DNA from 4 places in the Sporomusa sphaeroides DSM 2875 genome. Region 4 is predicted to be linked to each of the others. Evidence: a T-box and tRNA genes for the amino acid it is inferred to sense, from the RefSeq annotation. Region 4 holds a T-box; the other regions hold tRNA genes.
What was found. The T-box of region 4 lies ahead of leuS (leucine--tRNA ligase). A T-box ahead of a tRNA ligase gene usually reads a tRNA of that ligase, here a tRNA-Leu.
Positions count from the first base shown of each region.

Region 1 (7,898 bases), 640 kb from region 4:
CCTCTGTCGGCCGTGCACCCAATCTTTCTCATGTCAAGATCTGGGTTGTTGGTGAAAAACTGGCCCGGCAAGGATTAGCCAATTTAATCGGGCCGTTGACTCGTTTCCGGGAATTTCGTGGTTCCATGTACCTAGTAGTCGCCAGAGGTACTGCCAAAGAGTTCATCGATATGAACAATCCGGAACTTGAATTGCTGCCATCACGCTGGGCAGAAGGAGTTTTGGGCATATCATCGGAAAGCGGCTATTATCTATCCAGCCAACTGCATGATTTTTATGTCAGGCTGAAAGAGCCGGGCGGCGCTCCCTGCACTGTTCTGGCAGGAATTAATCCCGATACGGGTAAAGATAAACCAAGTGCTGCACCGACACTTCCAGACCGGGCACCGGGGTATCTTCCCGGCGATATTGCGCGTGAAGGCGGTAATCCGGCCGCCCTTGCGGGCACAGCCATATTTAAAGGTGATAAAATGATAGGTATGCTGACAAATGTAGAAACCCGGATGTTGGCCATTCTTATGGGAAATTTCCCTAAAGGATTTTTAACCTTAGCCGACCCGCGTGTGCCGGAACAGAATATCTATCTTCTGATGCGGTTGGGGAGCGCTCCGAAAATTGAGGTCAGCCTGATTGACGATGTACCGGAAATCAATATTGAAGTGCTGATAGAATGTGAATTAAGCAGTATTTCCAGCGGTACTAACTATGAGGCTGATGAGCTGCGGCCGGAGATAGAGCAGCAGGTATCTAAAGCCATTTCTCTGGAGATGAAAAACATGCTGGTCAAAACTCAGGAACTTGAAGCCGATGTTGTAAACTTTGGCAAATATTTGCGGCCTAAAGTCAAAAATTATGACGAGTTTAGCGCAATTGACTGGAACCGTCTTTATCCACAGGCCAAAATACATATCAAAGTAGATGCCAAGTTGCGCCGTACCGGCCTTATGTATAAAACTATGCCAATCAGGGAGTGATTTTTGCGTGGATTACATGCACCTGGGCATTGGCGCCGTCATTGGTTTTCACGCCATAACCTATGCTTATTGGCTTATGCGGCATGATAACCGGTCTGGAGCCATTGGTATCTTTATCCTGGTACTGGCTGCGCTGGTACTGCCGATATTGCGTATAGTTGAGAGAATGTAACCAAGACACGGCTTGTGCCGGTCTTTTGACGATTACACCTGCACTGCTGTCCGACGCGAGGGTATAAAGAAAACACGGCTTGCGCCGAGCCTTTGGCGACGGCGGAAGCCGATGTTGCCCTTATCCTGTTTTTAAGAAAGTTATACTTTCTGTTAGGAAAACAAAACCGCCGACGGCAATTGCCCGTCGGCGGTTTTCATCCTGGCAAAAAACAAATTAAATTAATTAACCCTCGGCTTCAGTGGGGGCATCAGGTTTGTTTCTCCTCACATACCCGATACCAACTACTGCCAATGTCAAAGCAATCTTGAGGAATAACGCATAATCGCTGACATATTGTCCGACCGCACTATCGGCAACGATCATTGCAGCGGCTGCATACCCAAGTATACCTGCTCCGATATAGATAATGATCGGGAAACGATCCATAAGTTTCATCAAAAGTTGGGCGCCAAACACCACTAGCGGAATGCTGGTTGCAAGACCAATCGTAATCAAACCGTATTTACCGGAAGGAACGGTTTGGGCAATAGCGGCCAAAGCAAGAACATTGTCCAGGCTCATGATAAGGTCGGCAAACAGAATAATTTTAATGGCTTCGAAGTAGGAATTAGCTTGACCTACATTGCCTTCACCCTCATCTTTTTTCAACAGGCTAATGGCAATATAAAGCAAGGCCAAACCGCCAAAAAATTGGAGATACGGGATATCCAACAGATAAGCTGCTACGAAGGTAAGAATGATCCTGAGAACAACCGCCCCCACACTTCCCCACATAATTGCTTTGTTTCTTTGATCAGGTGGCAGGTTTTTACTGGCAAGTGCAATAATAACAGCATTATCACCGCTTAATACCAAGTTAACCAAAAGGATGCTTCCCAAAGCCATAAACCATTCAGGACCAATAGTACCGAAAAAATCCATAAATTATTCCTCCTATTTTCTGTTCTTACTAGTGTGGTGTTTTCCAACACTATTCTATACCAATGCAAAAGCTATTTTGCTTCCTTGGTGGCTCCTCCTCTCAAACTAAAAAGACCTCAGGTACGCAATTAATACATACCGAAGGTCTCACTATTGGTAATATACCAATGATAATGCCAGATGCCTCAGGCACCGTATGTTGACAATTATCCGAAAAGCTACTCCCCTTACGATGAAGGTCATATTCAATTGATTGCATTTGAATTATAACGAATAGCAGCCAGTATTGTCAAGGGGGATGTCATGCTTTTGTTGGTATTATATTTTAGAATACCAACAAGTTGCCACATAATGATTATCTCCCGCCAAAAAAACGCTGCTATTTGCAAACAAATAAAATTTGCGCGAAAAATACCGTAATATAACGAAAATCACAGCTATAAGCAGCAGTATTATAGCAATTTGGACTAATTTATCTGTTGCAACATTTGATTTTACCTGGTAATTTAGCTATTATTTAGATATATTTAGCACTCAAAGACAAAGAGTGCTAACAGAGTAATAAAATATCGGAGGTTTCTATGGTTCAAGAAGCAATTACTAAAGAAACAAGGGAATTTCAAGCAGAGACTAAACAATTGTTGGATTTGATGGTTCACTCTATTTATACTAACCGGGAAATTTTTTTGCGGGAACTTATCTCGAATGCCTCAGACGCCATCGACAAAATTCGGTTTGAGTCATTAACCAATCATGCGCTTTTAGAAAACGAGACTGATTTTGAAATCTTTCTTATTCCCGACGAAACTACTCATACTCTGACTATTGCCGACAATGGCATGGGCATGACGCTTGATGAAGTAGTTGAGAACATCGGCACTATCGCTAAATCAGGTACAAAATCCTTCCTTGAAAAAGTAAAAGAGGCTGGTTCGGTCGCTGATACGGAATTAATTGGTCAGTTCGGGGTCGGTTTTTACTCAGCCTTTATGGTGGCTGAAAAAGTAACTTTATTAACCCGTGCACCTGGACAAAGCAAAGGAATTAAGTGGGAGTCAACCGGTGATGGCACTTATACCATCGAAGAGTGTGACAAGGATACGCGCGGCACCACGATTGTACTGACTTTAAAGCAAGAGTATCATTCACCTGAGCATCAGGAAGAAAACTTTTTAAACCGCTATATTCTTCAAAACCTGGTAAAAAAATATTCTGATTACATCCGCTATCCCATTAAAATGAATTTTGTCAAAGAAGAACAGCCATTAGATGCGGAGGGCAAAGCAATAGCTGATGCGCCTCCTTCCCAAACAGTAGAAGTATGCACCCTTAACTCCATGACGCCGCTGTGGACGCGTAACAAGAATGATATCTCCAAAGATGAGTACAATCAGCTATATAAAACCCTTTTCCATGATTGGGAAGATGCTTTGGAGATCATTCACTCGAAAGTAGAAGGTGCTGTAGAATATACTACCCTGCTCTTCGTTCCTGCTCATGCTCCTTTTGATTTTTACCAGCGTGAGGCCACAACCGGTATCAGACTATACTCTAAAAATGTATTTATCATGGACAATTGCCAGGAATTGCTTCCTGAGTATTTACGCTTTGTCAAAGGCCTGGTCGACTCTCCCGACTTTTCCCTTAATATCTCCCGGGAGCTTCTCCAACACAGTCAACAGCTAAAACTGGTTGGTAAAAACCTGGAAAAGAGCATCCTGAAAACACTGGAAAATATGCTGAGCAAAGACCGGTCTAAATATGAAAAGTTCTGGAACGAGTATGGTAAAGCCATAAAAACAGGAGTTTATGCGGATTATCACAGTCGTGACAAGTTAAAAGATCTGCTGCTTTTCTCCTCTTCCCAGTCTGAAGAGCTTACTACATTGCAAGAGTACACAGACCGGATGCCTGAGCAACAAAAAGTTATTTATTACGCCACCGGCAAAGATCGTTCTGCCGTAGAGCGTCTGCCACAGATGGAACTTCTCAAAGAAAAAGGTATTGAAGTCCTCTACCTCTTTGATCGGGTGGACGAATTTAGTATTGATGCTCTGGGTGAGTACAAGGATAAAAAATTCCAGTCAGTCAGCCGCGGCAATTTAGACTTGGAAGATATCGGCTCTTCTGAAATACAAAAAGAGGTTCAAGAGCTTTCCAAGGAAAATGAGTCGTTGATTAAAGCAATAAAAGACCAGTTGACCGGTAAAGTTGCCGATGTTAAGCTTAGCAGCCGCCTCAAATCAAGCGCTGTTTGCCTGGTTAGCGGTGATACCGGCATTAGCTTATCTATGGAACAAATTTTAGCTGAGATGAACAAGTCTTCCTTCAAAGCAAGCCGTATCCTGGAAATCAATCCAGACCATGAAATTTTCGCCGTTATCAAGACCCTGCATGAAACGGCTCCGGATTCTACAGAGTTTAAAGATTATTGCGATTTACTCTATGGGCAGGCCTTGCTTATGGAGGGCATTGCCCCTGAAGACCCAATCAGCTTTGCCAACAAAGTCGCTGCATTAATGGCACAAAGCAGGAGGTAAAGTTGAAAAAGCGCCCGACACTTCCATGTTGTCCGGGCGTTTTTTGCTCTCCATTATTTCAACGCTGCATATTATGTAATATCAGAGTAATGGAGGGTTACATTTGTGAAAAACAAAAGAAATGAACGGCTCAAAGAGTATCCGGAAATAACCGAATTTGACGAACAGCAGGATATTCGTCAATGCTGCATTCCCTTTTATTGCCGCCCGTATCATTGCAGACCATATTACTGCCGGCCATACCGATTATGTCGGCCATTCGACTGCTGCAAGCGCCGTGTAATTCCTTAACCTACTAACCTCCTCAGACAAACTATGAAACGTAAAAAGAACTTCGCGTTATTCGCGAAGTTCTTTTTACGTTTGGTGCCGAGGACCGGAATCGAACCGGTACGGAAATTTCTTTCCGACGGATTTTAAGTCCGTTGCGTCTGCCAGTTCCGCCACCCCGGCATGGGGATTAGTTAGCATAAATAAAAACCACGAATATGTGGCTTTATTTTGTAGATGGAGGCGGCACCCAGATTTGAACTGGGGAATAGAGGTTTTGCAGACCTCTGCCTTACCACTTGGCTATGCCGCCATAAACAGCGAAGCAACATGTGTGAGTCGTTTAGTTCCAGCGTAGCGCGGAACTTCCTCTAAATATGGAACTGGAGCGGAAAACGAGATTCGAACTCGCGACCCTCGCCTTGGCAAGGCGATGCTCTACCGCTGAGCTACTTCCGCTTAAATGGTGCCTCAGGGCAGAATCGAACTGCCGACACGAGGATTTTCAGTCCTCTGCTCTACCGACTGAGCTACCGAGGCGAAATGGCGACCCTGAACGGATTTGAACCGTCGATCTCCGCCGTGACAGGGCGGCATGTTAGACCGCTACACCACAGGGCCGCTAGACAATCGCATGTTTTAGTATATATTATTTGCTAGGTAAAGTCAATACTTTAGCTAGTAAAATCATACTCAACATGCACAACAACGCGATTAATTATATAGTAATATATCTAAATAGTCAAGTATTTTCAGTAAGCAGATTTAACCAGCCAGGACTTTATTGATCGTTTCCTCTACTTGTCCTGGATCAAAAGGTTTGATAATAAAACTTGATGCACCTGCTTTGATGGCCTCAGTGATAATACTCCGTTGACCAATGGCTGTTACCATAACAATACGAGCAAAAGGGTCTTCCTCATGAATATGTTTGACTGCCTGGATTCCGTCCATGACCGGCATGGTGATATCCATAGTAACCAAGTCCGGTTTATGTTGACGATATAATTGTACAGCGTGTTTTCCGTCACCAGCTTCTGCAACTACTTCGTGTCCTTTTTCTATTAGCAGTTTTTTGAGTATCATGCGCATGAATGAGGAATCATCACATATTAATATTCTTGGCATATAGCTTACCTCCTTAATTGCAGATTCTAATCAGATTGTTCTTGTAGTTTTACTCAAATCGTCAAGAGTTGGAATTAGCTTGTCCACTACCCGCGCCTCAAGCTCAGGCAACGTTTTGGCATCAAAATCAGATATCATAACAGGTGTCCGCTTGGTACGGATTTCACCAAAAAATTCGTCACGGAAAATATTATAGTTTATTGTCAAATTGCTCTCTGTCGTAAAATCACTGTAGTCTATTAAAACGTAGGTACCGTTTAATGCTTTAAGCGGTTCCCGCGGATTTATAAAAAGTTCAAATCCGGACAATTGTTTGGGCAGCTTGGTTATATACGGCCATTCAACAATTTTCTTTTCTTTAAACCGCACACACAAAGATGCCGGATCAAAATATACTAATCCCTTAAGGGTTTTTTCCATCCGGTCTGTCAGAATATTTTCCAATGCCGCCAAATCGCCGGTAATAAAGCTAATATCACAGTATTCCATTAATCCCACTACTGTACGGGCCAGGAAGTCTTTAGTCGCTTGATCATACATAATAGTAAAACTGCGCCGGGCCATGTGGTTATTATAAGTAAAAATGCGATACTGGGAACCACAAGTCATTAATTCATTAATTAGCGTAAAACCGAAAATTTCACGAGGGAGTTTCTTTAAATAATCCCAGCCAGCAACTTGTTCAATAATTTTTTCCATGAGTTAGTCCTCTCCTATTAGCTAATGATTATATTCTTGGTTACCTGCAAAAAAACCTGCCTCCCCTGTAACCAAAAAACAAAGTCCGAATACTATAAAAGTAGCTCACCCGGAAGTATAGACAATAGCAACAAGGAGGGATTTCACATGGTAAGACGCTGGTGTGGACTGGTTTCAGTCTTACTTGTACTCACCTTTCTCATTACTGCCTGCAGTCAGGCGCCCGCTACCCGGGTAAATCCGGCAAAAGCCCCTGCCTGGTCCTCTGGCTTAACGCCCCTGCCACAAGAAATCGTTGTAAAAGTCGGCATGAAGCAGGTTGTTTCCGATGCTGGTATTCTTATTGGCATGGCTAAAGGGTATTATCAGGATCTGGGGATTAAAATTGAGCCTGTACAGTTTAATACAGGCCAGGAAATGATCAATCAATTGGCCGCAGGTCAGTTAGATGTCGGTGCGACAGTTACGGCATCCGGACTGCTAAACGCCATGTCGCGGGACATACCGGTAAAAATTGTAGCCGACAAAGGCATTAATGTTCCCGGTCAAGGCTATTACCGGCTGGTTATAAGAAAAGACCTTGCCGGCAAAATTGAAGATTTTTCCGACTTGCGCGGCAAAAAAATTGCCGTGGTTGGCACAGCTTCACTTGATGAAATATGTTTAGACAGAGTGTTGGCCAAGGGAGGCTTAACCGTCAACGATATTGATATGCAGGTAATCCGTGCTTTCCCGGATATGCTTGTTTCACTTGGCAATAAAAGTATCGACGCCGCTATGGTGATTGAGCCTTTTGTAACCCAAGGTATTGCCAGAGGATTTGTCGATCCCTGGAAAGACCCGTCTGAATATGACCCTGAGGCACAAATCGCGCTGTTAGTGTACGGCACAAGCATGACAACACGGCCAGATGTCGCCAACCGCTTTATGACCGCCTATGTTAAATCTATGCGCGACTACAATGACGCCTTTTTTAAGAATAAAAATAAAGGAGAGATCATTGCTATACTGTGCAGGTATTCAGTAATCAAAGATCCTGAACTATATGAAAAAATGTTTCCCACAGGACTTAATCCTGACGGTTACCTAAGAATGCAGGGCATTGCTGCTGACTTGGCCTGGTACAAAGCCAGAGGCTTGCTGAAATCCGAAATTCAATTGGAAGATGCTGTTGATAACAAGTATGTAGAC
Region 1 is NZ_CP146991.1:2,352,125-2,360,022, forward strand. It holds gene SPSPH_RS11010 (Ger(x)C family spore germination protein) at 1-974, shown strand, start outside; gene SPSPH_RS11015 (hypothetical protein) at 982-1,146, shown strand; gene SPSPH_RS11020 (TerC family protein) at 1,372-2,070, opposite strand; gene htpG (molecular chaperone HtpG) at 2,652-4,610, shown strand; gene SPSPH_RS11030 (hypothetical protein) at 4,716-4,901, shown strand; tRNA gene SPSPH_RS11035 (tRNA-Leu) at 4,975-5,063, opposite strand; tRNA gene SPSPH_RS11040 (tRNA-Cys) at 5,119-5,193, opposite strand; tRNA gene SPSPH_RS11045 (tRNA-Gly) at 5,265-5,339, opposite strand; tRNA gene SPSPH_RS11050 (tRNA-Phe) at 5,345-5,420, opposite strand; tRNA gene SPSPH_RS11055 (tRNA-Asp) at 5,425-5,501, opposite strand; gene SPSPH_RS11060 (response regulator) at 5,646-6,008, opposite strand; gene SPSPH_RS11065 (hypothetical protein) at 6,039-6,707, opposite strand; gene SPSPH_RS11070 (ABC transporter substrate-binding protein) at 6,855-7,898, shown strand, end outside.
Region 1: it encodes a tRNA-Leu, which carries the amino acid that the T-box ahead of leuS (leucine--tRNA ligase) is inferred to sense. The anticodon was not compared.

Region 2 (7,898 bases), 190 kb from region 4:
TTTAAATACTAACGGCTGATCTTCCGCTAAGGTAACAACCTCAATTTCCGGACGGCCAACAGGGTCTATTTCCTGTTCAGCCAGTGCTTTGCCATAGGCTTCAGGAGCCAGGATTTCAAAAGCTTCATCCAAAAGTGCTTCTTTGCCGATACGCATTTCAATGACCTTGCGCGGAGCCTTGCCTTTACGGAAACCAGGAATGTTGACTTGGTTGGCTAATTTGCGGTAAGCCTTTTCCAGAGCCTTGGCCACCTCAGCCTGTGGAACTTCAAGATTGAGTACTGTTTTATGATTGTCTATTCTTTCCGCTGTTACCTTCATTTATGTATTTCCCCCTTATTAAATTAACTGCTGACACAGCTTATTCACTGTCAACCGAGTGCTGCATCCAGCGATAACACGAAGTATATCACCGGCCTTTTTGCCGCCAGGCTTTGTTGTCGTCGCCTTACATATGTCCGATATGTGCGGCTCCTCCGCCGCGCCTGACAACAAAAATTCTCGGAGCTATACTTCATAACATCACTGAATGCAACACTAGTCCATTATCACAGTATTCCCATTATTGACATAAACTTTATGGTTTCTCTAGTATTCCCATTAAAAAATCCAGCCAGTATCCATAAATGCAGCAATGTCATGAATAATATCATACCACAAGTAAATATCAAAGACAAGATATGAGCAAAAAACCCAGCCAAAAGTGCTGGGTTTTTGCGCGTATGGAGCGGAAAACGAGATTCGAACTCGCGACCCTCGCCTTGGCAAGGCGATGCTCTACCGCTGAGCTACTTCCGCATATTGTGCTAACAACGAAATTGATTATAAACCATAAATTATTATCTGTCAACATTAATCAATCTATTCTGTTAAACAATCCTATTCCCACCAATAAAATGCTTGCAGCATGCTGTATATTTTACAATTGAAACTAGCACCTATCTATCGGCTTGCATATTATGTATAAACACAAAAACACGGCTTGTGCCAAACCTGTGGTGACAACACAAGCCGCAAATTATCCTGAACAAGCCCACTCAGGATAAGCAAAGCTACGCTAAAGGAGGCGTCCGGTTGTATTACCATTTGAAAGCCGAAAGTGTCTTGATAGAAGGGAAAGCACGCGGTGCTATCTACGACTTTTCCTCAGGCCGAGTGTATTCTATCAACCGGGGAGCAGTAGAACTGCTCAAGGCGTGCGAAAGCTCGGCATTAGAAGAAATAATGGATGTCAACTCAGTTGACGGCAAGCGGTACTTATCATTTCTTGATAAATTGACAACCAAAGGGCTTGGCGCAATATACAACGAACTTCCCGCCGGAAAACGAACATGCCCCATCCAGCCGTACCAGCCTACACTTGAGTATATCTGGCTTGAGCTTACATCAACCTGCAACAACCGCTGCTTACATTGCTATTCGGCCAGCAGTCCGCACACGGCGGCAGGCTGTATGCCACATACCCGCTGGCTTGAATTAATTACCGAAGCCCGGCTGGCAGGCGCCTACGGCATTCAGCTTATTGGCGGCGAACCGTTGTTGTACCCAAGGTGGCGAGAATTAATCATCAAGGCCCGCGAGGAAAACTATGAATTGGTTGAGATATTTACCAATGCCACACTTGTGGATGATGACTGTATTGACTTTTTTAAACAGCATTCTGTCAGCATTGCCACCACTATCTATGCCGACAATTCCGCAGTTCATGATAGGGTTACCCAGCATCCCGGCAGTTTTGACAAAACTATGTCTGCCATTCAAAAAATTCTGGCCAAGGGGCTGCCGCTGCGTATTGCTTCTATTATTATGAAAGCCAATGAACAAGAAGCAGAAAATATTGTGAAACTTTTGACCGACCTTGGGGTTGAGCCTGTGCCACCCGATGTCATCCGACCTACCGGACGCGGTGATAATCTGGAACTGCTGCCCCAAGCCTACAGCAAACCGGCCATTAAGCCCCCCTTCTTTACCGACCCTGAAACATTTGGCAAAGCGCAGCATTTCCATAGCTGTTTAGCAGGCCGGCTGGCCATAACGTCTACCGGCGATGTCATTCCCTGCATCTTTGCCCGTGATCAAGTTTGTGGAAACATATTGAACACATCACTTGCTGCCATACTTACCGGCCAACCGCTGACCACCTGCTGGCAAACCACAAAGGACTGTATCAGCAAATGTCAGGATTGCGAATACCGCTTTGCCTGCGCCGACTGCCGCCCGTTAGCCCAAGGCCAGGACCCAAAGAAGTCCTGGCAAGCCGCCCCTGCCGACTGCTCCTATAACCCATACACAGGAAACTGGGAGGATAGATGAAAATGTATGATGACAAATATATGGACCCGAAATGGGAAACCCCGGAAATGGAAGATATGGATGACGAATTTGAAGAAGACGAAAATACTGAACGTATAAGCTGCAATCCTGCTTGGAACCCCTGTCGACCAAATCAGCAAATCGGCTGCCGCCCCTCCTGGGCGCCTTGTTCTCCCCGCCAATGCCGTCCGCATTTTTGTTTTCCGCAGCAACAATGCAGGCCATGGCAATGCAGCCCAAGGCAGTGCAGACCATCACAGTGCAATCCGCAACAATGCAGACCACAGCAATGTAGTCCGCAGCAATGCAGCCCTCAACAATGTAGTCCAAGGCAGTGCAGTCCTCAGCAATGTTCCCCGCGTCCGTGCCGGCCTGCTCACCGCCCCTGCAACCCGTTATAAGTATAGAGAGAAGGGTACCGTAATGGTACTCTTCTCTGCTGTATGTAATACATATGTATTCCTACCTGACCGGAGGGGTACGATTATATGTCAGAACAATGGCTATATGAATAGCTGCGAGAAGTGCCCCTCCTAAATCTGCCAGTAAATCAAGGTTGGTATCAAGCAGACTGGGCTGACTGGGAATTGCCGGCCGCATAGTCGCATCTCCTATGAATTCACCAATTTCATAGATTGCACCAATACTTAGCCCCAGGGAGATAATAAAAAATAAGCTAAAGGCCCGGTTTATAACAGGCCGGGTTAACGTACAAATAAGAGTGTAAACAAATAACGCAAAGGCGTAGCTTCCAAATACATGCTGAATTTTATCAAAAATCGCCGACGTGGCATACAAATTTAAATATAGCCCGGCAAAACTGTCACTGAGAAGCACTGCCATTACCAACACCCGGATGTAATTACTTAATTGAACATCATATTTCATTTCTAAAAAAGTATAAATTACCCATATAGCTGCTTTGATTGCAATATTTTTTGCATAATCATACCGGCCCTGTTCCAGCACCCCGATAATGATAACAATGAAAAGCGCCAGAAATATTCCCGTCAATGCCAAAGCGACTTTTCGCTGACTGGTCAAAGTTGATCCCCTCCATGCTTCTTATTATTGTCCAGCCTGAAGGATATATATATCTTTATTTTTGTGGAAACATATGTTATAAGAATGAATAATAATTATCATAGGACAATAACAATTAAATTATTTGAAGAGGAGGCACTTTAATCACCAGCATAGCTTCTATATCGTGGCCGGCAAGGAATGCACATATCTATTTGCCCTTATGCATGTGATAAAACGCCTTAAGCGACTTTTTCGTCTCGTCATCAAGGTAATGCCAGCGCATTCCTTGAATTGCACCCTCCAGCGCTGAAAGCCGCATAATGCAAGCGGACGGGTCACGGGCAAGGATGCGTAGCCATGCTTCACGGCTACCTATGTTTCTTAACTCTTCCTCGGTAGTAATACCCACATCCGCAAGCTGCGCTTCCAACTTGGCAGCGATATTCGGCAATTTTGTTAACTCCCCCATAAGCCATTCTCCTCCTTTCTCCGTTCTAGTTCGATGATCCCATTTGATTTTCTGCATTATCCAAAGCGCGGATGTCTTGATAAGCGGAAATTATATTCATTGACTGCAAATTGTCAGCTGAAAATTTATAGTTTCTAATATATACTATATACAAAAAGACTCTCAGGTCAAAACCTGAAAGTCTTTTTGTTTGATTTGGTGCGGGAGAAGGGACTTGAACCCCCACGGTCACCCGCCAGATCCTAAGTCTGGTGCGTCTGCCAATTCCGCCACTCCCGCATTATGGTGACCCACCCGCGACTCGAACGCGGGACACCCTGATTAAAAGTCAGGTGCTCTACCGACTGAGCTAGTGGGTCGACATCTTTAAATAAGTTCCTTACTAACGCTCGGAACTAAGCGATTCACACAGGTTTTCGTGTCACTATCGTTCCTAAAAACCTGGTTCTCTGCTTATGGCAGGGGCGGCTGGACTCGAACCAACGCATGACGGAGTCAAAGTCCGTTGCCTTACCGACTTGGCTACGCCCCTACTAACAAGATTATTGGGGTGACTGAAGGGGATCGAACCCTCGAATACCGGAGCCACAATCCGGCGTGTTAACCGCTTCACCACAGCCACCATATCCAGTGCCGCTAACGACAGAATTTATTCTATCATACCACCATATTTATGTCAAGCATCCCAAATCACTTTTCTTGCTGACATATTTCTGACAACATTTCATGAGTTTCCTGGCCTGATCCGGTGGGTTGGAACTGCCGTTGCCGGGTCATCCGGCCAATAATGCTTGGGGTAACGTCCCATTAAATCCTTTTTGACTTCAAAGTATGTAGTACACCAAAAACTGGCTAAATCCCGGGTTACCTGAACCGGGCGCTGCGCCGGTGACAGCAGTTCCAAGGTCAACGCGACTTTCCCCCCGGCAATACACGGAGTTTCTTTAAGCCCAAATAGCTCCTGAAGTTTTACCGCCAGTACAGGGCATAGCGGATTGCTATAATTTATGGCAATCTGCCGGCCGCTGGGCACAACCACATGGGCAGGCGCATACTCATCAAGCTCCTGACGCTGCTGCCAGGTAAGCAGATTTTCTAAAATGGCAGCTACATTGAGTTTCGCTAGTTCTGCCCGGCTCGTTAGACCGTAGACATACGGTCCAAGCCAGTTTTCCAAAGTAGCAAGCAGCTTTTCGTCAGAAACGTCAGGCCAGCCTTCCGTCTGCTGCCCAGCAAATAACAAGCGTTGACGCAATTGCTGTGCCGCTTTGGTCCAGGGCAGGATGCTCAAGCCCTCAAGGGCAATGCCGCTCAGCAGGGCGGCCATAACGCCGTCCCGGTCAGGATTGGCACAAGGACTTTCCTTTAACAGGATGGCACCAAGCCGCTCATAGCTTTTTGCCCGTACTGCCTGGGCGGCTGCATCCCAGGCGACATTGGTCCCGGCTGCTATCTGCCGGCTAAAATAGCGCCTTATCTGTTCATAATCTATCGGCGCAGCCAAAAAAATCCGGCTGTCGGTCCCTTGCCCATCAAGATCGGCGGCTACGATATACGGACTATGCGCCAAGGGCTGTAATTCATGCATGCCGGCACCACGCCCATTCTCCAACAGGAACCGGCCGCCACTCCGCAATTGTCCAATTCTGTCCGGATAGGCAAAAGCCAGTACCAAGCCGCAAGCTTCCACCGTCTCCTGCCGGTTGCGGTGAATGGAAAAATCCTGTTTTAACCTTTCACTTTCGGCCTTAATGCGCCGGCGCAGCGACTCCTCAGGATACTTGCCGCTTGCAGCTTCACGCACAGCCTCCAGCCGCAGCCGCAAATCAACATCAGTCCTATTGCCATTGCCTTGCAAAAAATCCCGTTCCTGTAAAATAGCCGCAAGTTCACAGGCCAGGTTACCCAAACCCGCTTCTTTCGCTCTGATGATCATATGGGCCAAGCGCGGGTGCAAGCCTGACTGAACCATCAACCGCCCATGGGCAGTAATACTACCACCTGTTTCCAACGCCCCCAGCTTCACCAGCAGTGCCTGCGCCTGCAAAAATGCCGCTGCCGGCGGTATATCCAGCCATAACAGCTGCTGAGGGTCATTCACTCCCCAGGCAGCCAATTCCAAAGCAAGTGGTGTCAAATCGGCGGCTAAAATTTCCGGCGTATTGCTGGATTCTAAATACAAATCCTCCTGTCTGGTCCAAAGCCGGTAGCAACTACCCGGACCCAGTCGTCCCGCACGGCCACGCCGCTGCTCGGCTGCCTGACGGGAAACCCTTACCGTTTCCAAGCGTGTCAGCCCGGTACGGGACGAATACTTCGGCACACGCATCAACCCGCTGTCAATGACTGTGTCTACCCCCTCCACCGTAAGGCTGGTCTCGGCAATCGAGGTAGCCAATATGACTTTCCGCATCCCATCCGTACTGGGTAAAAGAGCCGCATCCTGAGCGGCTGGCGACAAATTACCATAAAGCGGTGCAACTCGCGCCTGTTTTGTTATGCCATTTGCGCTTAACTCAGCCTGAACCCGGCGAATCTCTCCGGCTCCCGGCAAAAACACCAATACATCACCACTGTTTCCAGCAAGCGAGGTAAACACCGTTTGCGCAACAATATGTTCCAGTTGACTTGCTGTTCGCCGTTCTAGATAATGAGTCTCCACCGGAAAAACCCGGCCATTACTCCTAAGAACCGGCGCATTGCCAAGCAAGGCAGCTACCGGCTCAGCGGCAAGCGTTGCCGACATAATCAGCAGACGCAAATCTTCTCTAAGTACTGCCTGCGCTTCCAGCGCCAGCGCTAAGCCGAGGTCGGCCTGCAGACTCCGTTCATGGAATTCATCAAATAGTATCAGCCCTACGCCATCTAACGCCTGGTCGCTTTGCAGCATTCTGGTAAGAATACCTTCGGTAATGACTTCGATACGTGTTTTGGGACCAATACAGCTGTCCAGCCGAACCCGGTAGCCTACCGTTTCTCCAGGTTGCTCTCCCAGCAACCGGGCCATATAACGCGCAGCAGCACGAGCGGCTAAGCGCCTTGGCTCCAGCAGCAGGATGCGCCGCCCCTTTAGCCATGGCTCATTCAACAGCGCCAACGGAATGCGGGTTGTCTTGCCTGAGCCGGGTGGTGCTACAAGGACCGCGTTTCCCGGCAAGCTAAGTACGGCTTTAAGCTCAGGCAGGATTTCCTCAATGGGTAAAGTATTCATCAACGCCCTCAACCGGCAAACCCGTCGGGATGCGCCTGATGCCAGCGCCAGGCGGTGGCAATTATCTGCTTAATATCGGTGTACCGGGGCTGCCAACCTAAATCCTGCCGGATTTTATCAGCGCCGGCAACCAGCACGGCAGGATCACCGACACGCCGGGCGGCTACCGTTTGGGGCACAGTCAGGCCGGTTACCGCTTCAGCGGCTGCAATTATTTCCCTAACGGTAAAGCCATTGCCATTACCAAGATTATACACATCAGACCCATGACCGTTGTATAAAGCCGCCAGTGCCAGCACATGGGCCTGTCCCAGGTCGTTTACATGAATATAGTCCCGCACACAGGTTCCGTCTTTGGTGGGGTAATCCTCGCCAAAAATGCTTAGTCCCTTAGTTTTCCCCTGACAGGCTTTGAGCACAAGCGGTATCAGGTGCGTCTCCGGTTGATGATCTTCACCGATGTCACCTGCGGCATCAGCACCACAGGCATTGAAGTAACGCAAGGCAATATAGGTAAGTCCGTACGCACGTGAATAGTCCGCCATGGCGTTTTCCATGATAAGCTTGGTCCTGCCATAGACATTGGTAGGATTTTTAATTGACTCTTCGGTTATCAGGGATTTTTCCGGCTCACCATATACGGCAGCTGTTGACGAAAATACCAGTTTTTTAACGCCATTTTCCAGCATAACATCAAGCAGATTCAGCGTTCCGGCAACATTATTGTGATAATAGTCCTGCGGCTTGGCCATGGAAACCCCGACAAGGCTATAGGCCGCAAAATGAACGACCGAGCTGATGCTGTAGCATTTGATGGTGTCAGTCAGGCGTTCACTGTCAAAAATATCGCCTTTAATAAGTACGCTGTTTTTTACCGCA
Region 2 is NZ_CP146991.1:1,524,932-1,532,829, reverse strand. It holds gene tig (trigger factor) at 1-321, opposite strand, end outside; tRNA gene SPSPH_RS06735 (tRNA-Gly) at 724-798, opposite strand; gene SPSPH_RS06730 (radical SAM protein) at 1,075-2,313, shown strand; gene SPSPH_RS06725 (hypothetical protein) at 2,776-3,357, opposite strand; gene SPSPH_RS06720 (TfoX/Sxy family protein) at 3,548-3,808, opposite strand; tRNA gene SPSPH_RS06715 (tRNA-Leu) at 4,005-4,087, opposite strand; tRNA gene SPSPH_RS06710 (tRNA-Lys) at 4,092-4,167, opposite strand; tRNA gene SPSPH_RS06705 (tRNA-Gln) at 4,265-4,340, opposite strand; tRNA gene SPSPH_RS06700 (tRNA-His) at 4,355-4,430, opposite strand; gene hrpB (ATP-dependent helicase HrpB) at 4,533-7,019, opposite strand; gene galE (UDP-glucose 4-epimerase GalE) at 7,028-7,898, opposite strand, start outside.
Region 2: it encodes a tRNA-Leu, which carries the amino acid that the T-box ahead of leuS (leucine--tRNA ligase) is inferred to sense. The anticodon was not compared.

Region 3 (7,898 bases), 2.3 Mb from region 4:
TCCCCGCCTTCCTCCGCATTGTCTGCGGCAGTCTCCCTTGAGTTCCCACCTTTACGTGCTGGCAACAAAGGATAAGGGTTGCGCTCGTTGCGGGACTTAACCCAACATCTCACGACACGAGCTGACGACAGCCATGCACCACCTGTTTTTGTGTCCCCGAAGGGAGGGATCTATCTCTAGATCTTTCACTCAATGTCAAGCCCTGGTAAGGTTCTTCGCGTTGCGTCGAATTAAACCACATACTCCACCGCTTGTGCGGGCCCCCGTCAATTCCTTTGAGTTTCAACCTTGCGGCCGTACTCCCCAGGCGGGGTACTTATTGCGTTAACTCCGGCACAGAAGGGGTCGATACCCTCTACACCTAGTACCCATCGTTTACGGCCAGGACTACCGGGGTATCTAATCCCGTTCGCTCCCCTGGCTTTCGCGCCTCAGTGTCAGACACAGTCCAGAAAGTCGCCTTCGCCACTGGTGTTCCTCCCAATATCTACGCATTTCACCGCTACACTGGGAATTCCACTTTCCTCTCCTGCACTCAAGATTCCCAGTTTCCTGCGCCCATACGGTGTTGAGCACCGCACTTAGACACACGACTTAAGAATCCACCTACACGCCCTTTACGCCCAATAATTCCGGACAACGCTTGCCACCTACGTATTACCGCGGCTGCTGGCACGTAGTTAGCCGTGGCTTCCTCCTTTGGTACCGTCATTAGATTGCATTATTCACACAATCCACGTTCGTCCCAAACGACAGAGCTTTACAATCCGAAGACCTTCTTCACTCACGCGGCGTTGCTCCGTCAGACTTTCGTCCATTGCGGAAGATTCCCCACTGCTGCCTCCCGTAGGAGTCTGGGCCGTGTCTCAGTCCCAGTGTGGCCGTTCATCCTCTCAGACCGGCTACTGATCGTCGCCTTGGTGAGCCTTTACCTCACCAACTAGCTAATCAGACGCAGACCCATCTCTAAACGATAGCTTACATGTAGAGGCCATCTTTCTTAACTTAGCCATGCAGCCAAGTTACCACATTCGGTATTAGCACCACTTTCGCGGTGTTGTCCCCAGTTTAGAGGCAGGTTGTCTACGCGTTACTCACCCGTTCGCCACTAAGTATCTATTGCTAAATACTCCGTTCGACTTGCATGTGTTAGGCACGCCGCCAGCGTTCGTCCTGAGCCAGGATCAAACTCTCCATAAAATTTATTATGAAGCCGTTTAATGGCTCATTTACTTTTTGGAGCGGAAAACGAGATTCGAACTCGCGACCCTCGCCTTGGCAAGGCGATGCTCTACCGCTGAGCTACTTCCGCACCGTTATTAATTGACGTGGTTTTTAACCACTTGCACATCTGGCATTTTATGATGCATTACTTACATTGTTCAGTTTTCAGGGAACCGCAATCCTTAGCGCCGCTCAAGGCGACTTTTATAGGTTACCACAGTCATCATACTATGTCAACTGTATTTTATTGGATTTGGTGGGGCTATCGTGACTCGAACACGAGACCTCTACGATGTCAACGTAGCGCTCTAACCAACTGAGCTATAGCCCCAGCAAGGAATTATAATATTAACAGCCTATAATCAATTTGTCAATAGTAAAATTGCAAATTGGTCGGAGCGGCAGGATTCGAACCTGCGACCCCCTGGTCCCAAGCCAGGTACTCTACCAAACTGAGCCACGCCCCGAAATGTAAATTATATTAAGGATGTTCTTCGCTACCGCTCAGAACTAAGCGATTCGCACCAATCAGTCTTCACTTCTCAGTTCGCCTTCTTGGGCTCTCTGCTTAGATGGTGCCGGAGGTCGGACTCGAACCGACACGGGGTTGCCCCCGGCAGATTTTGAGTCTGCTACGTCTGCCAATTACGTCACTCCGGCAAGTTCAGTTGTACAACCCGTTTTGGGGTGCAGAAGTTATTATAGAGTAAAACAATCAAACCGTCAAGGAATAGTTTCAACTATTGTTTTCATGTACTATTAGCAGTTCTAGCTGAACGAGAAGCCGATTGTTCTTATTCGCTGAGCAACAGCTCAAATGCATCACGCTGCAAAATGGTGATTACCCGCTTATCTATATGAAGTATTTTCTCACGTGACAAATTCCTTAGTTCCCGGCAAAGGGACGGACGGGATACGTTCAGATGCTCGGCCCATGCCTTTTGCGTGTAAGGCAGCTCAATAACATTACTGGCCCAGTCTGTTGAAATACAATGCAATAAGGAATACGCAATTTTGCTTTGAATAGAGCAATAAGACAACAGTTCAATCTTCTGGTTCAGCATAACCAGTTTTTCCGACATAAGTGTCAAAAAGTTTGCCAATAAGGCTTTGTGCTTTGATAAAGCAGTTATAACATCTTGTTTAGGCAATAACATAACATCCGTGTTAGCACGTGCTATCACCTGACAGGGATATGCCGGCATTTTGGAAAAAATGGCGCCTTCGGCAAACAAATCGCCTTTTTCTTTACAAATTAAACTTACGACCTTGCCGGACTGAAAATTCTTTTGAACTTCAACACTTCCCCGCAAAATAATCCCGATATAGGCTATCGGTTGATCCATTCTAAATATGTATTGATTTTTTTTATAATTACCGATTTTGTAGGCTGTGCCCTGCAAAATGTTTTGGATATTCGCTGTGTCAATATCTTTAAATAGCGGACAGCTTGCTACCACAGGGATAAAACATTCCATTTCAATCACCATTTTCAAAATATGTAACCTGGGATACACCTATTAGCTCTTAATACAATTATAATACACATATCGGTAATTGATAAAGGTTTTCATTATCATATATTAAAAATTATATACCAGGGGGAGATAATGTGAAGAAAAAAACGCTGCTGGCCTTGATCGCGCTGACCCTTTCCACCACTCACACTTACGCGGAAGAAATGCCACCCGAAGAATTTACACTACCGGAAATCGTCGTTACCGCCACTAAAACCGGTATGGACAAAAAGCTGGTACCGGCATCGGTGGAGGTAATCAGCAAAGCCGATATCCAGGCACGCGGTGCTCAAACGCTGAAAGATGTTATCAGCACCGCAACAGATATCAGTATCATTCGTTCAACCGGGCGGGATGCCATTTCCATTCGCGGCTTTGAATCGCGATTTTCCATGATCCTCATTGACGGCAGACGCCTCTCATCAGAAATCGATCAGAATTATGAACTTGACCGAATACCACTGGAAAATGTCGAACGTATTGAAATTGTCCGTGGTCCGGTCAACTCCCTCTATGGCACAGACGCGATGGGCGGAGTAGTCAATATCATAACCAGACAGGCTGTTGAGCCAGGCTTTACCCTCAGCCTGGCGCACGGAGCTTTCACCGGCAATAAAGGCGCTAAGGACAACTATAATTTCACTTATGATTCCGGCATCCACGGTAAAACCGGTGTAACTATTTCAGGCTCACACCTGGAAAATGACGCTTCATTTAAAGGCGACGGAACAACCTATGCCCCTTATGGCGTCCGGAAAAACATCAGCGCCCGCGTAGATTATCAATTAACAGATAAGGAAGCGCTGACTCTCACGGCGGCCTATATGAATGAAGATACCCGTGAGCTTGCCTACAAACAAACTGCCAAAGGAGCCATCAAAGCCAATATCCATGATGATAATGAACGGTATGATTATTCACTAAGCTATACGAAACAGCAGAGCGATAGCAGTGTGTTTCTGCGCGCTTACTTATCTGACTACTATAAAAAGGTTGATGTACACAACCTGGCTAATGCACAACTAATGAATTACGGGGATTCTCACCGCACTCTGCCTGGCTTTGAAGCCCGTCTAACACGCAATGTCGGTTCAGATCATGTCCTGACCTACGGCGGCGAATACCGTCCGGAAAAATTCCGCGGCACAGGAGTGCGTACAGGGGAAGGCATCTTTTATGTTGATTATGAGGGCAAGAGCTTCGAGGGTTCTTCCATCGACCTTACTTATTCCGCACTATACATACAGGATCAATGGCAAATCTCACCCAAGCTCCTGGCCGTCACCTCTTTGCGCTATGATGACAGCAATAAATTTGAAAGCAATCTAAGCCCCAAACTCGGCTTAACCTATGAAGCCAGCTCTGATTCCAGGGTTAAGCTGAATATTGCCAAGGGTTTCCGCAGCCCCACGCCCAACCAATTGTATATTAGTTCTCAGGTCAACCGTAACGGCAAGGTAGTAACCTTAGACGGCAATGCCAACTTGCAATCCGAGGAATCTGATTCTTATGAGCTGTCATTGGAAAAGGATTGGGGTAAGGCAACAGGAAAACTTACCTATTTTTCCAATAAGCTTGACAACATGATTGAGGAATCTTGGGTAAGCGCCACCAGAATACAATATGAAAACATAAGCAAGGCAACGCTGCAGGGGGTGGAAGCCGAACTGAAATACCCCTTATCAGATACCTTCTCCTGGTCGGTCAATTACACCAACCTGGATGCAACCAATGATGTGACCAATACCCGGCTGCTCAACCGCGCCAAACACAAACTGGCCTCCCGCCTGTCCTACAATGATCAAAAAACCGTCAGAGCCAATCTGTGGTGCGAAATGTATGCCGATTATTTGCATGATGCCGGTTCCAATGTAGAAAAAAATAAATCCTACTCCATCTGGAATCTAAATGTGGAAAAATCGCTGGATAAAAACAACACTCTGTCTGTGGGTATTGAAAACCTGCTCAATAAAAAGGATGATGATCTCTCTTTACAGGGAATGTACATCCACAGCAAACTTCTTATGAAGTTTTAACCTTTGTTCCGGTTAACCCCGAAACTACAGCACAGAGAGGAGGCAACCATGTACCAAAAAATGACCAGAGCATCGTTACTGCTGGCGCTGATGTTTCTGTTACAGTCACTCAGACTGCTTATGCCAATACCTGCGTTTGTATCCATGTTTGTCATTGGCAGTGCTGTTAACGCCTGCCTGCTGGCTGCCGTCGAAACAGCCGGCTGGCGGGCGGCCATACTGCTCGCAGTTATCGCGCCTGTTATCGCTTATTTCCAGCAGGCATTGCCGCTCCCGGTGTTAATCCTGCCGGTAGCTGCCGCCAATATTGTCTATATAGCCGCTTACACCTTGTTTTTTACAACCAATCGCTGGTTTGCGGTTGCAGCAGCCGCAATAGCAAAGATGACCGGCCTTTATTTTTCGGTATCCTGGCTCATGCTGGCAGTCAACATACCTGAGAACCTGGCAGCAATTATAACCATGATGCTGAGCTGGCCTCAGTTGATAACCGGTGTCACAGGAGGTATTTTATGTTTTGTGTTACTGGCAAGGCGGCACAATATCAAGCGGCAAACCGCACAATAACCGGCACCGAAATCGTCGTGTCACAGGAGCATTGCCATAGCTGCCAGACCTGCCTGACTGCTTGCCCACTCTACGGCCGCTGCTCTGCTGCCGGCGATTGCTCAATACAATCCATTGCCGCTCAGGCTTGCATCACCTGCGGCGCCTGCTTGCAAAGCTGTCCCGGCAAGGTTGTCGAATATCAGGATGATATCCAGCGTTTTCTCCAGGACTTAATTGCAGGAACCCCGATTTCCTTATTAGTCGCCCCTGCAGTGCAACGGCATTTTCCTGATTACCGCCAGGTTTTCGGCTTTCTCAAAACATTAGGGGTTGTGTCCTTTTACAATGTATTGCTGCGGGCAGATATTACTCTCTGGGCCTATCTGAAAGTATTGCGCCGCAAGGAGAACACGCCGTTTATCTCATCCCCCTGCGCTGCTGTTACCAGTTATATTATGAAACACGCACCGGCGCTAAAAAAACACCTGATGCCTGTATATAGCCCCCTTATCTGTTCGGGAATCTATCTGAAAAAATACCGCAATGTGCCGGAAAAGCTGGCGTTTTTATCACCCTGTATTGCTAAGCGTTCAGAACTGCGGCAAAATCGTCCAAACCATACCGGCGTGGATTATAACATAACCATTGGCCGCTTAAAGCAATACTTATTGCATGCGGGTATTGATGTAAGCAACTATGAACCGGTGGATTTCAGCGATTCCCGGGAAGGCGGCGGCCAGACCCTCAATGCCTATGGAGGAATTTCCGAATGCTTGTCCGCACAGTTCCCCCAGGGGCATTACCGTAAGCTCAGCGGTACCGGATCAGTATATAGTTTCCTGGATGATTACCAGTCGGCCTTGGCGGCCGGCGATCGCCTGCCCACACTGCTGGAGGTTTATAACTGCGCTGCCGGCTGTGACAACGGTACCGGGGTAGGTGTTTATCCCGATAACCTGGTTACCGAAGCCTGCCATCACATTGCACCAGAGCAGGCCCGTAATGTGGAAGCGACCTTTCAGTATTTTGACAGAAGCCTGCATTTGTCTGATTTTATCTGGAAACTATAGCAAAAAAATAATAACCTGCAAGCATAGAAGGAGTGATAAGATGCCGCATAGGTTAATGATTAAAGACCGTAATGATGTGCTCACAATTTCTTTTCAAGACATGGTTAACTATCATGGCCGGGAATTTATCGGCGGAGTAGCCATGGCTTTTAAGCTGATGGAACTGGCCTGCTGCCTGCTCTCACCTGATGAAACGCCATCCCGGGAAAAATTCGTTATCCTGCTGGGAGTTCACGGGCCTGGCATTATCGACGGCCTGGAACTGGTTACCCGGGCGAAATCCCGGGGAACCCTGCTTGTTGATCCTCCTGCCGCGTTTGCCAAGGATGCTCCCGATGCCGCCGACGGCCTGGGCGGCAAATATTACTTTGAAATCGATTATGGCGGAAAAAAACTGGTCCTGAGCTTAAAGCATGGTCTGTTACCGCCAGAATTCATTACCCTGGCCTATAAAACCCATGACGGCACCTTAACCCCTGCCGATGCAGTAAGACTTTCCATCCTTAAAGAAGAAATCGCTGAATTCCTGTTGTCAAAAGAAGCCGCTTCCTTATTCGACTTTCAATTAGTATCGCCGGCAAAATCATTTCAACAGAACTGAAACACCAGGAAGCCATACTTTCAACGAAAATACCAAAAGAGGCAGGCCGCGAAAACGCGCCTGCCTCTTTTGGGACGAGGGGACAGGTTCCTTGTCCCACCCGCTGCCCAGCCCTACATTTCTTTTGCCGGAACCGGTCCCCGTGAAAGTGCGATTTTACCGGTTCTGACAATCTCAATGATACCGAAGTCCAGCAGCACCTCGCAAAAAGCGTCGATTTTGCTTTCTTCACCGGTAAGCTCGATCGCCATTGTTTCCCGGTTGATATCAATAATCTTGGCCCGGAAGATTTCTACGACATTGACTAAATCAGAACGGTTGGTTTTGCTGGCTTTTACCTTAATAAGCGCCAATTCCCGCTCAATGGACTCAACATAGGTAAGGTTGACAATTTTGATAACATCCACCAGTTTTGACAGTTGATTGACTACCTGCTCCAGCTCGACCTCATTTTCCGCTTCCACACTAATCGTAATCCGGGTTGTATCCGGCTCCTCGGTGTAACCGGCGGCAATACTTTCAATATTAAATGCCCGCCGGCTAATCAGGCCGGCTATATGGGTCAGAACACCCGGCCTATTTTCAACTAATACAGCCAAAGTATATTTCATCTTTTTATCCTCCCAACAGCATTTGATCCAGGCGCCCACCCGGAGGAACCATCGGCAGTACATCTTCCACAGGCGGTACCAGCACTTCGAGCAATACAGGCCCTGGCATCCGCAGCATTTCTTCCAGGGCGAAAGCTAATTCTTCCGGTTCACTAACCCTTAAGCCCCTAATCCCCATGGCGTCAGCCAGCTTCACCAGGTCGGTGCGTCCCTTGAAGCTGGAGTGAGAGTAACGCTGTCCATAGAACATCCGCTGCCATTGACTGATCATGCCTAATACCTGATTGTTC
Region 3 is NZ_CP146991.1:4,031,757-4,039,654, forward strand. It holds rRNA gene SPSPH_RS18685 (16S ribosomal RNA) at 1-1,200, opposite strand, end outside; tRNA gene SPSPH_RS18690 (tRNA-Gly) at 1,238-1,312, opposite strand; tRNA gene SPSPH_RS18695 (tRNA-Val) at 1,479-1,555, opposite strand; tRNA gene SPSPH_RS18700 (tRNA-Pro) at 1,615-1,691, opposite strand; tRNA gene SPSPH_RS18705 (tRNA-Leu) at 1,798-1,884, opposite strand; gene SPSPH_RS18710 (Crp/Fnr family transcriptional regulator) at 2,019-2,702, opposite strand; gene SPSPH_RS18715 (TonB-dependent receptor plug domain-containing protein) at 2,837-4,777, shown strand; gene SPSPH_RS18720 (hypothetical protein) at 4,826-5,344, shown strand; gene SPSPH_RS18725 ([Fe-Fe] hydrogenase large subunit C-terminal domain-containing protein) at 5,290-6,396, shown strand; gene SPSPH_RS18730 (hypothetical protein) at 6,437-6,997, shown strand; gene ilvN (acetolactate synthase small subunit) at 7,111-7,608, opposite strand; gene ilvB (biosynthetic-type acetolactate synthase large subunit) at 7,613-7,898, opposite strand, start outside.
Region 3: it encodes a tRNA-Leu, which carries the amino acid that the T-box ahead of leuS (leucine--tRNA ligase) is inferred to sense. The anticodon was not compared.

Region 4 (7,898 bases):
TGACTGAATGATTGTGTGCGAACATTGCCAAGCGATTTATGGCCCCAGAACTGACAGGCATGAACATCACCCTGGGGATCAACATTGGCCATTTTCTGTCCGGCCGAACAGCCGCCATGCATACCCAAAAGCTCTTTAATTTCGGGTACCCGTTCCGGCTGAGTACGCTCAAAATGTTGCAGAATGTAGATGCCGTCGGCATGATTATCGGTGGTAAGAATTTCAACTTCCACGCCACGCTTGTGAAAATCCAGTGTCCGTTCAATTAAATATTCAATTGTCTGGCGTTTCTGTTCAGCAGTGGTATCAAGTTCAGCCATTTCCTTGCCTCGTCCGGCATATACCAGATGATACATACAGAAACGAGGAATCTTCTCTTGTTCAACAATATCTAAAATATCGGGCAATGTATGATAATTCAGCTTGTTAACAGTAAAACGGATCCCTGTTTTATTACCGGCAGCAATAGAGTTGCGGATGCCGGCAAGAGTTTCTTTAAAGGCCCCTTTTTTCCCCCGGAAATAGTCGTGGACTTCTTCATTGCCGTCAACACTAACGCCAACATACTGGAAGCCGGTATCTTTAATACGTTTGGCCATCTGCGGGGTAATGAGCGTGCCATTTGTTGAAATAACCGGGCGAATGCCCTTCTCAAGGGTATAAGCCCCCAGTTCAAACAAATCCTGGCGGACAAGTGGTTCACCGCCGGAAAACAGTAATACAGGCACTTTCATGCCTGCCAGGTCATCAATAAAACTCTTGGCTTCAGCAGTAGTAAACTCACCTGCATAATCACGGTCTTCAGCACAGATATAACAGTGCTGGCAATTGAGATTACAGCGGTTGGTCGAATTCCATACGACAATGGGTGTTGCGTCTGAGGAAAATTGAAGCATCTGGGGCGGCAAGTGGCGGGAACTACGACCATATTTTACGATGTCGGACACAGTCGCCGTGCCGCAAAGCAATTTGGTGCAACCTATCATCTTGTATTATTTCTCCTTCGATTTTAAGTTTTATAATAATTTCGACATACGGCGAAAAGTTCCCTGCTGGCCTTACAAACTTTTCCGATAATTGTAAACAAGCCCTATAGTTGACGGGGAATATATAGTATCCCATAAGGATTTACAGTAGGTTGTTGGTAAGAGCGCAGGTTAAGTGCCTGCGTCGGAACATAACTAACAACCTGCTGTAGAGGAAAATCTGTATTGGATTTTATATAGTACAACTCCCGGATACCATATAGTACCCGGGAGTTGTGGTTTTAAAACAGCTTTTCCAAAGCATCACCAATATCTTTTTTCGGACGATAGCCGGTAATCCTGGCGACTTCCCTGCCGCCTTTAAAGAATACCAGCGTAGGAATACTCATAACATTGTATTGGCTGGCCAGTTCCTGTTGCTCATCCACATTAATCTTAGCCACATCTGCCCGGCCTTCGAAGTTTTTGGCCACAGCCTCCACTTCCGGTCCCACCATTTTGCAAGGACCACACCAGGGCGCCCAAAAGTCGACAAGCACCGGTTTGTCGGCTTTAATGACATTGTCATTAAATTCAACCGCGTTTGTAATGGTAATTATACTCATTTTCCCGCCTCCTTACTAATGGACTTATTATCTCTATTTCACAACAATATTAACCAGTTTCTGCGGCACAGATATTACTCTGACAACCTCTTTACCGGCAATAAGCTCACGGACTCTTTCCTGCTCAAGCGCTGTCCTTTCCAGTTCTTTTGCACTGAGGCCTGCTGCGACAACCACTTTATCGCGGACTTTGCCGTTAATCTGAAGAACAATCTCGACTTCTTCGACTTCCAGGGCAGACGCATCAAATGTCGGCCAGAATTGCTTATGAACACTGCCGTCGGCAATGGTCTCCAGCCATAATTCTTCGGTGACATGAGGAGCGAACGGAGCAAGCATTTTCAGCAGACTTGCGACTACCTCCCGCAACAAAGCAGCGTTGGGTGTTATACCTTGCTCTTTTAGGGCATACATCGCATTAACCAGTTCCATAATCGCACTGATGGCTGTATTAAAGTTAAACCGCTGACCGATGTCCTCGGTTACCCGTTTGATGGTTATGTGCAGAATGCGGCGAAGTTCTTTTTCTGCTTTAGTCAGTTGGCTTGGATCATAGCTTGCCGTCTCTGCCTGGATATACGGTCCATAATGACCGATAATCCGCCACAGACGTCCTAAGAAACGGTATGCACCCTCAACGCCCTGGTCACTCCATTCCAAATCCCGTTCCGGGGGTGCCGCAAATAAGATAAACAATCTGGCGGTATCGGCGCCGTACTTGCCAATAATCTCTTCCGGCGAAACAACATTGCCTTTGGACTTGGACATTTTGGCACCGTCTTTGATAACCATCCCTTGGGTTAACAGGTTCTTAAACGGCTCATTGACATTAACCAGGCCGGCATCTTTTAATACTTTGGTAAAAAACCGTGAATACAGAAGGTGCAAAATGGCGTGTTCTATGCCACCGATATATTGATCAACAGGCATCCAATAGTTGGCTTTATCAGGATCAAAGGGCTCGTCCGCACTATGCGGGCTGGTATACCGGAAGTAATACCAGGAGGAGCAGATAAAGGTATCCATAGTATCTGTTTCCCGCCGCGCCTTGCCACCGCATTTCGGACAAGTACAGTTGATAAACTCCTCGGCTTTAGCCAGTGGCGATACCGAGCCGCTGGTAAAATCAACGTTTTCAGGCAATAAAACCGGTAATTGTTCTTTGGGAACAGGTACTGTACCACAATCAGGGCAATAGATGACAGGAATCGGTGCGCCCCAATAACGCTGACGGGAAATGAGCCAATCACGCAGACGATAGTTAATCCGCCGCTTGCCAATGCCTTGTGTTTCGAACCATTGCGCAATTTTGACCTTGCCGGCTTCGTTATCCAGACCACTGAATTCGCCTGAATTAACCATAATACCCTGGCCATCATACGCGCCAGTCATATCATTAAGGTCTAGCGCTTGGTCAGCCGGCTGAACTACCAGCTTTTTCGGCAAATCATACTTATTGGCAAATTCCCAGTCACGCTGGTCATGAGCCGGTACACCCATAACTGCACCGGTACCGTATTCTGCCAATACATAGTTGGCTATCCAGATAGGCACCTGCTCACCGGTAAACGGGTGAAGAGCATACGCCCCGGTAAAGATGCCCTCTTTTTCCGTCTCAGTGGACGTGCGGGCAATTTCACTTTGTCCTCTAACCTTCTCGATAAAGGCTCTGACAGCCGCTTCCTCCGGTTTGCCGGTAACAAGCTTGTCCACCAGCGCATGCTCCGGTGCCAGTACAATATAGCTGACACCAAAAACCGTATCATGACGGGTGGTGTACACGGCAATCTTATCATTTATTTCAGGCACGGCAAAACTGAATTCAGCGCCTTCACTACGGCCAATCCAGTTTTCCTGCATAGTCTTAACCCGTTCAGGCCAGCCTTTAAGCTCAGGCAAATCGTCTAAAAGCCGGTCAGCATACTCTGTTATCTTTAAAAACCATTGTTCGAGGTCTTTTTTAACAACATCAGAGTCACAGCGCCAGCAGCGTCCGTCAACCACCTGCTCATTGGCCAGTACGGTATTACAGTCATTACACCAGTTTACTGCCGCTTTCTTTTTATACGCTAATCCACGTTCAAAAAACAACAAGAACAGCCACTGAGTCCAATGATAATAATTCGGATGGCAGGTGGCTACTTCGCGGTCCCAGTCATAAGACAACCCCAGCTCTTGCTGCTGGCGGCGCATGTTAGCAATATTATCCTTAGTCCAGGACGAAGGATGAATGCCATGCTTAATAGCGGCGTTTTCGGCAGGCATGCCAAAAGCATCCCACCCCATAGGATGCAGCACATTGTAGCCTTGCATGACTTTGAATCTGGCGACAACATCACCAATCGAATAATTACGTACATGGCCCATGTGCAAATTTCCTGATGGATAGGGAAACATCTCCAAAACATAATATTCTGGTCGCTGGCGGTTAATAGTTGTGCAGAAAGCATTGCTTTCAGCCCAGAGTTTTTGCCATTTGGCCTCAATCTCGCCTGGCATGTATTTTTCATTCATCGAGTAAATCCCCCTTGGACAGATAAGATAATAAACTATAGCTTACACTAAGCTTTAGCGTAAGAGAAGCCGATTAATTTCTATACCCGTAGAATATAAAAAAATCCCGTGGCTAACGCCAGGGACGAGGCTTCTCGCGGTACCACCCTGTTTGATGACAATTGTCATCCACTCATTTGCCAATAACGCCAGCCTCGCGTCGACCACTACACACGTTCACAGTCGCTCTTCAGCAGCGAGTTCAATAATAGTACAGATTGGCTCACAGCGACCGCCAACTTTCTGAACCGCAGCTATCATTTACTATTCTGCCTCTTAAGATTTGCATTCTCAATTATATAGTAATAATTTGCAAAAGTCAACTTATGGATAAATGGGTCTTTGTGCCGCTCCGGTCAATTAAACTTGTCCACGGCACATAGCCGCGGATCAACGCCGGGATTGATGATAACCAGCAGTACATGGGTGTCGGCTGAGCCGGCTCTAATAGGCGGAAGTATTTCTACCAGTACGACAGAAATGACCGCACCGTCATAAGTCGGGTTGATGGCACCTCGGCCCCTGTTTGACATAAATAGCACCATGTGCAGCAGACTATAAACGCAAGCAGCTGTTTTTAGCAGATGGTTGGCTGGCTCCGCGACCGCAGTAAATTTTGCAGCCAACATCTATATGGTATAATTATACGGTGAGACGTTTTCGAAGGGGTATGGGTATGAAGCATTGGCAAGGTTACTGGCAAAGATACCGGCTGCATTTTAGCGGAGCGGCCTTGTTTGTCGCGCTGGAGGCGGTATGCGATTTGCTGCAGCCGACCATTATGGCCAGTATTATTGATATTGGTGTGGCCAACCGGGATCTGGATTATGTACTGCAGCAGGGCGGCATCATGCTGCTGGTGACGGCGGCAGGCGCTTTGGCGGCAACCGCCCGCAATATCATTTCCAGTACAGTATCCCAGCGGGTGGGCACCGAACTGCGCAGCCAGGTCTATGAAAAAATTCAGACCCTGCCGTTTACCATGGTTGACAAATTTGACCGGGCAGCCCTGATAACCCGGCTGACCAATGACGTAACCCAGATTCAGTCGCTGGTAAACGGCATGATGCGCATTTCGCTGAAAGCACCTATTCTTTGCATTGGTGGCCTGATTATGGCAGTCAGTCTAAACCCTCGCCTGAGCGTGGTGCTGGCCGGCGTTGTGCCGGTGGTGGGCTTGCTGATTGCCATTAATATGAAAATCGGGTATCCCATGTTTCTGGCGGTGCAGTCCGCCCTTGATCAAATGAACCGGACAGTACGGGAGACAGTGTCCGGGGTCCGGGTGGTAAGGGCCTTTAACCGGTTTAGTTATGAACAAACCAAGTTTGCGACTGTTAATACCTATTTCCGGGAGCGGTCGGAGACTGCGCTGCGCCGGATGGCAGTTTTCGGACCAAGCATTGCCCTGACGATGAATCTGGGAGTGGTCGCCGTCCTCTGGCTGGGCGGCCGCGGGGTGAAAAGCGGCGAGATGCAGGTCGGCCATATTATTGCTTTTATAAATTACATGACCCAAATATTATTTGCACTGGTCATTATTGCGCTGGTATTCAACGTATTTGTCCGGGCCCGGGTATCGGCCCGCCGGATCGAAGAAGTGCTGAATGTCCAGGCAGACGGGACGGAGGAACTGGCAGCCGACCCGGCGCCTCTTTCCTTCCGGGGCAGGATTGACTTCGAACAGGTCTCTTTTGCCTATGATGGAACGCTGGCACTGGATAATATTTCGCTGACCTGCCTGCCGGGAGAAACCGTCGGCATTATCGGGCCGACCGGTGCAGGAAAAAGCACGCTGGTGCAGTTGATTCCAAGACTGTATGAACCTGCAGCCGGCACTGTGAAGCTGGACGGCCTCGATATCCACCGGCTAAATCCCCGGCTGCTGCGGGATAGGATAGCCTTTGTGCCGCAAAAGGCCTTGCTATTTTCCGGCACGATTCTGGACAATATCCGCTGGGGCAAAGAGGGGGCAACGTCGGCCGAAATAGAAACTGCCGCCCGCATGGCCCAGGCCCATGACTTTGTCATGGATTTCCCGGAAGGCTATGAAACCCGGATTGGGCAGGGAGGCGTCAATTTATCCGGCGGGCAGAAACAGCGGCTGGCCATTGCCCGGGCACTGGTGCGCAAGCCAGCCATTTTGATTCTCGACGATGCCACCAGTGCGGTAGATGTTGCTACCGAGGCCCGGATTAGACAGGCTTTAGCGGCCTATGCGGCCGGGCTGACCTGTTTTATTATCGCCCAGCGGATTTCTTCTATTATGACAGCCGATAAAATTGCAGTTCTGGATGAAGGAAAACTGGTCGGACTGGGACAACATGAAAAGTTGCTGGCAAGTTGCGCGGTATACCGGGAAATTTGCCAGTCGCAGTTAGGCGGTTGCTGATGGCAGAGCAGGACCGGCGGGAAAATTCCGGCTCCGGATCTTACCGGGGATTTTTGCGCGGCGGCAAGGGTTTGGGCCGGAGCAAACAGCAAGCAGTGACCAAGCCGCAGCATTTTTGGTCAACACTTGGCCGGTTGTGGTGCTATCTTGGGCGGGAGAAAGAACAACTAAGCGTTATCTTTGGCATGGTACTGCTGGAAGGGGCGCTGGCGCTGGCCGGCCCCTATCTGGTCGGTGTGGCAGTGGATGCGGTGACAGCCTACGGGCAGGGAGGTTCTTCCGCCCGGCTGGAGCAGCTCATCTTTATGCTGCTGACTGTGTATCTGAGCACGGCTGCACTGTCTGCCGGCGAGGGCTGGTTGATTGTGGGCGTATCTCAGCGGCTGGTGGCGGTCCTGCGCCGGGAACTGTTTACCAAGCTGCAGAAGGTTCCGCTGGTATATATCGATACCCGTGGCCACGGTGATGTCATGAGCCGTTTTACCAATGACATTGATATTGTAAGTACAACGGTTTCGCAAGCGGCCAGCCAGATAATGGGCGGCTCGATCGCAATTGTGGGTTCATTGGTCATGATGCTGTGGCTGAGTCCGCTCCTGACACTGGCTGCTATGATTACGGTGCCGCTGTTGGTTTTGCTGACCAAGGCAATTTCCCGGCGGACCGGACAGCTGTTTAAGGAACAGCAGGATCAGTTAGGCCGTCTCAATGCTCATGCTGAAGAAACTATCAGCGGGATTGAAGTGATTAGGGCCTATAATCATGAGGCAAAAGCCATTACCGAATTCAACCTGATCAATGACCAGCTCTGTCAGGTGGGGCTTAAAGCACAAATCTGGTCAGGATTTTTAATGCCGATTATGAATGTCATCAACAATATAGGCTTTGCCGCCATTGCCATCGTCGGCGGTATTCTGGCCGTCAATCAGGGGATTACCGTCGGCGTCATCGCCAGCTTCCTCGGGTATTCCCGTCAGTTTGTCCGGCCACTCAACGACTTGGGTAATACCTTTAATACACTCCAGTCAGGGGTCGCCGGTGCCGAACGGGTCATAGAGCTGCTGGATACTGCCGAAGAGCCGCCCGATCCGCCAGGGGCGGCAGTGCTGCATAAGCCACGGGGCGAAGTGATCTTTGACAGGGTTTCCTTTGGCTACCGGCCGGACCGGCCAATTTTGCATGCTATTAGTTTTACAGCCGTTGCCGGCAGCAGCATTGCCCTTATCGGCCCGACTGGCGCCGGCAAGACGACCATCGTCAATCTGTTAACCCGTTTTTATGACGTTACCGGCGGAACCATTTACATTGACGGGCGGGATATCCGCGACTATACCCGCGACAGTGTGCGCAGCACGTTCGGCA
Region 4 is NZ_CP146991.1:1,712,301-1,720,198, reverse strand. It holds gene SPSPH_RS07615 (radical SAM/SPASM domain-containing protein) at 1-986, opposite strand, end outside; gene trxA (thioredoxin) at 1,268-1,591, opposite strand; gene leuS (leucine--tRNA ligase) at 1,625-4,105, opposite strand; T-box leader at 4,223-4,431, opposite strand; gene SPSPH_RS07600 (hypothetical protein) at 4,501-4,677, opposite strand; gene SPSPH_RS07595 (ABC transporter ATP-binding protein) at 4,821-6,536, shown strand; gene SPSPH_RS07590 (ABC transporter ATP-binding protein) at 6,536-7,898, shown strand, end outside.